DNA from 2 places in the Paraburkholderia sp. SEWSISQ10-3 4 genome. Region 2 is predicted to be linked to the other one. Evidence: riboswitches for the same ligand, from Rfam matches in the RefSeq annotation. Region 2 holds a riboswitch; the other holds the start of a gene.
What was found. Region 2 has a riboswitch for glycine ahead of M0D68_RS29990 (D-amino acid dehydrogenase). Riboswitches for the same ligand answer to the same signal wherever they lie in the genome.

Region 1 (2,391 bases), on a different contig from region 2:
GGCAGTTTTACCACGCTTGCGGGTACGTTCTTGTCACGAATCTGGACGTGAACGGTGTCGCCCGGCTGCACGCCTTTCGGCACGCGCGCAAAGGCGATCGATTCCTGCATCGTGGGTGAAAAAGTGCCGCTGGTGATTTCGCCTTCGCCTTCCGGCGTGACGACTTTCTGGTGAGCACGCAGCACGCCTGCCGCCTTGCCGTTTTCCTTCAGCAGGATCAGGCCGACGAACGAGGCCTGCGAGCCGTCGGCCTCAAGTTTGGCCTTGCCGACGAAGTCGCGCGGCGAGGTCAGGTCGACGGTCCAGGCGAGGCCGGCATCCAGCGGCGAGACGTTGTCGTCCATATCCTGGCCGTACAGGTTCATGCCGGCTTCGAGACGCAGCGTGTCGCGCGCGCCGAGACCCGCGGGGCGCACGCCTTGACGCACTAATGCGTCCCAGAATTCGCAGACGGACGTAGCGGGCAGGACGATTTCGAAGCCGTCTTCGCCGGTGTAGCCGGTGCGGGCAATCATCAATTCGCCAAACGGCGTGTTGTTGACGATGGCGGCGTTAAACGGCTTAAGGAGTTCGGTGGAGGTGCGGCTGGACGGCGCGACTTGCCAGACCTTATCGCGGGCGTTCGGGCCTTGCACGGCGACGATCGCCAGATCGCGGCGCGGCGTGATGGTCAGGCCGTAGCTGCCTTCGGCGTTGAGCTTGGTGAACCAGGCGACGTCTTTCTCTGCGGTGCCGGCGTTGACGACCAGGCGGAAGTGCGTCTCGCTGAAGTAATAGACGATCAGATCGTCGATCACACCGCCATTCGGGTTCAGCAGACAGGAGTAGAGCGCGCGGCCCGGCGTTTGCAGCTTGGCGACGTTATTGGCCAGCGCGTGTTCGAAGAAGGCGCGCACGCGCTCGCCGGTGAAATCGACGACGCACATATGCGAGACGTCGAACATGCCGGCGTCGGTGCGCACGGCGCGGTGTTCGTCGATCTGCGAGCCGTAGTTGACGGGCATGTCCCAGCCGCCGAAATCGACCATGCGAGCGTTGAGCGCACGATGGGTGGCGTTGAGCGGGGTGTGTTTGAGTTCGGTCATGGGGCCTCAGGCGTCTCGCGAAACAAAAAAGGCCATGCGGCGCTACGCCTCGCGGCTGATGCCTGCGAGCGATTGCGTTGCATGACCCCTCTGTCCTCGATACCTGAGAGATTGCGCTGCCGTGCGATGGTGAAGCCGTGATCGCTACGGTGAAACGCGCGCCCCTTCGGTGGGCAGCTTGCCAGAATCTGCTCGATTAAACGATGCAGACGGCTACTGCCGCTCTCCAGAGTGCGAAAAACCGGTGCCTTGATGTTGCCTGGGCGCGGGTTCTTCGACGCAGTCGGTCCTTTTGCCTGAGAGTTTGCGGGTGTGCCCCTTCGGCGGTGCGGCCTGCGATTTTCTGCGGCCAGCACGCTCTCCCGACGCGTGCGGCGAATGTACGCGAGGGCCGGGGGCTTGTCAAATAAAGGCCCGCAAGGGGCATGGGGGTTGGCGCTGCGGGTTCGCGAAAGTCAAAAAAAGCGCGGGACGTGATGCCCGCGCTTCTTTGCTTCGGTGCCTGAACCGGCGCGATTATTCGCCGATGGCGTGTGCCGCGTTGTCCAGTTCCTGGTTCAGCACGCGCTGTTCGTCGCCGGACAGGCCGCCGCCGTGTTGCGCCGCCATGTCATGAGCTTCCTGGCGGATCACGTCGAGGCGATGGTGCAACGCGCCGCCTTGCGGGGGCGGGTAGTAGCCTTGGTTGACGCGAGCGTCGATGCGGCGGCTCAGGTTGTCGATACGGCCGTTGACCTGGCTGAAGCGCTGATCCGCAATTTGTTGCGGGTTAGGACGCGGCGCCGGCGCGGGTTGCTGAGGGGCCACCACGCAGGCGGCGAGGGAACTGAGCAATGCGCATGCTGCTAGTGCGCGGACGATACGGGGCATGGACACTCCGGGAAGTCGTTGTCGTTTTGTGGTGCTACTGGGGTAGCAACGGATTGCCGAGGATTCACGCTGACCGCGGAGACGGGGTTATTTGTAACGTTATGTTCCTTTCGGGTTTGTCAGGCTTTTTGCCATTGGCGGCGGCATGGTTCGCGTGTTGCCGCCAATGGCGCAGAAAGCGGCCCATAGCGCAGGAAAACGTCAGCGAATGCGTTCAAACGGCAGCCGGACGCCTTCTTCTGAGCTCCGGGCTGCAAGCTCGATGATCGTCATGACGTCGACTGCGTCCTGAGCGCTGACGGGAAATTTCGCGCCGTTCTGAATGGCATCCGCCAAGGCAATATAAAAGCCGACGTAGTCGCCGTTGCGTGTGGGCACCTCCCGCTCGACTTCCTGACCCTCTTCAAGCACACGCAACACACCGGGCGCATTGCCG
Region 2 (2,391 bases):
GTAGCCGCCGACAACGTCCACCCCAAATGCCCGTGCCCGGTGTTATAAAAAACACCTCGCCGTTTCCCACGCCCGACCTTCGGCAACATGCTCGGCAACATAGGCCTTAACCCCGCCCACGGAATCACCTTCGAAGTCGACACCTCAGGAAAATACCGTCGAGTCCAGTCGACCAGAGGCGCAATCCGATCCGACCGGATATCCCGATTGAACCCGTTGATCTCCGCCGTCCCCGCAACCCGAAACCGGTCCACGCCAAGCCGGCTCGTCACGATCTTCGCGCTGTCGTCGAGCAAACTGACCCACGGCGCGTTCTGCTGACTCACTTCATCATCGAGACATACGGTGATCGAATAACCCTTAACCGGATAGACGTTCACGTGATCGCCAAGCATCGCCGCGAAGTCGCGGCTCTTCACACCGGCGCACACCACGATCCGCTCGAAAGCAAACCGTTGCGACTCACCCTCCAGATTGACCATCAACGAAAAGCGTCCCTCAGCCGGCTGCTCGATCGCCGTAATTTCCGCGTCGTAGTGAAACTCGACACCATGCCGCACGCAAGCTTCAGCCAACCCGCGCGTGAACTTGTGAATATCGCCAGTGGAATCGGATGGCGTAAAAAATCCACCAAAAAAATCACCATGCAGCATGGGCTCGATCGCGTGCAACTCGCTCGACGTCACCGGATTCCGCTCCAGCCCGCCTTCGCGCAGCAATTCATTCACCTTGCTGGCCGCATCGAATTCCTTGCGCGTCTTGTAGATGTGCAAGATGCCGCGCCGCTCCAGATCGAAGTCGATCCCTTCGCGCTCGGCTATCGAAAACAGATGCTCGCGCGCCGCAATCGCGAGCCGCACCGTTTCGACGGTGTTCGTCCGGTAATGCGGAATCTGCCTTAGAAACTCGCCCATCCACGAATACTTGTGCCACGTGGGCATCGGATTGAGCAGCAGCGGGGCGTCGCGCGTGAGCATCCAGCGCAAGCCCTTGAGCACCGTGGCCGCGCTGTTCCAGACTTCGGCATTGCTGGCGGACAACTGGCCACCGTTGGCGAACGAGGTCTCCATCGCCGCATAGCGATGACGTTCGAACACAGTGACGTGGTGGCCGCGTTGCGCAAGGGCGTGCGCAGTCGTAACGCCGGTAATGCCGGCGCCGATAATGGCGATTCGTGACATGACATGGTCCAGAGTAGTTGAGCATCACCGGTGTCGATTTCGTGTCGAAACCGGCGTCGATGCCCCATCTGTCCATGTACCTGAGAGTTTCTTCCTGTGAGCATACGCATCGCGATACATGCGGTATGCAGGGAATCCCCTTCGGTGGGCGCGCATGGCGCCGCTCTCCAGATGTTCCAGCTGCGCGGTCCTTTTGCCTGAGAGTTTCCGGGGCGGTTGCTCCGTCGGCGTCGTCACAATCCTCTGACGATCTCTCCCGCGCTGCATTGCAGAACGGCTAGACGATACCGGGCAATAAATTTCGCCGCAAGTGTTTCTTTCGATGCAATGCGCCATCGGCACAGTACCAGTGGCATCGGCTATATTTAGCGGCACTGCCCGACTTCAAATCCCACAGGAGAACGCCGTGCCCGCTGCCACAACGCTGCTCGCCTTTGCCCTGGTCTCGCTCGGCATGGTGCTCACGCCCGGCCCGAACATGATCTATCTGATCTCCAGATCGCTCTGTCAGGGGCGGCGCGCAGGGCTCGTGTCGCTCGGCGGCGTCGCGCTCGGCTTTGTGTTCTACATGTTTTGCGCGGCGTTCGGTATCACCGCACTGCTGTTGACGGTGCCCTACGCGTACGACGCGCTGCGTTTCGGCGGCGCGCTCTACCTGCTATATCTGGCGTGGCAGGCAGTCAAGCCGGGCGGCCGCTCGCCGTTCCAGGTGCGCGACCTTCCGCACGACAGCCGCCGCAAACTGTTCACCATGGGGCTCGTCACAAACCTCGCGAATCCGAAGATCGCGGTGATGTATCTGTCGCTGTTGCCGCAATTTATTTCACCGGAGCACGGCAGCGTGCTCACGCAGTCGATCGCGCTGGGTTGCGTGCAAATTGTCGTCTCCGTCACGATCAACGCGTTGATTGCGATCATGGCAGGTTCAATCGCCGGGTTTCTCGCTGGGCGGCCGGTATGGCTGCTGGTGCAACGCTGGCTGATGGGCACCGTGCTGGCCGGTCTGGCCGTACGGATCGCGCTCGATTCGCGCCGTTAAGTCACGCGACGCAGACTCGCCTGCGTCACGCTCACAGCATCTTGTACATGATGGTGGTCGAATCAAGCCGCTCCTCCAGCGTGTCGCAGCAAAACTGCGGGATCACACCAGCCGTCTGATAACCGAGCGCGGCATAGAGCGGCTCGGCCTTGTCTCCGGTGCGCGTATCGA

Region 1: linked by a shared signal. The riboswitch ahead of gcvT (glycine cleavage system aminomethyltransferase GcvT) and the one ahead of M0D68_RS29990 (D-amino acid dehydrogenase) in region 2 are both predicted to bind glycine.

Annotation. Positions count from the first base shown of each region.
Region 1 covers NZ_JALPRI010000021.1:81,213-83,603, reverse strand. Annotated here, with positions in the region: gene gcvT (glycine cleavage system aminomethyltransferase GcvT) at 1-1,085, opposite strand, end outside; glycine riboswitch at 1,166-1,325, opposite strand; glycine riboswitch at 1,359-1,460, opposite strand; gene M0D68_RS29115 (hypothetical protein) at 1,602-1,955, opposite strand; gene M0D68_RS29110 (oxidoreductase) at 2,157-2,391, opposite strand, start outside.
Region 2 covers NZ_JALPRI010000023.1:9,159-11,549, reverse strand. Annotated here, with positions in the region: gene M0D68_RS29990 (D-amino acid dehydrogenase) at 1-1,181, opposite strand, end outside; glycine riboswitch at 1,357-1,450, opposite strand; gene M0D68_RS29985 (LysE family translocator) at 1,588-2,220, shown strand; gene M0D68_RS29980 (GNAT family N-acetyltransferase) at 2,252-2,391, opposite strand, start outside.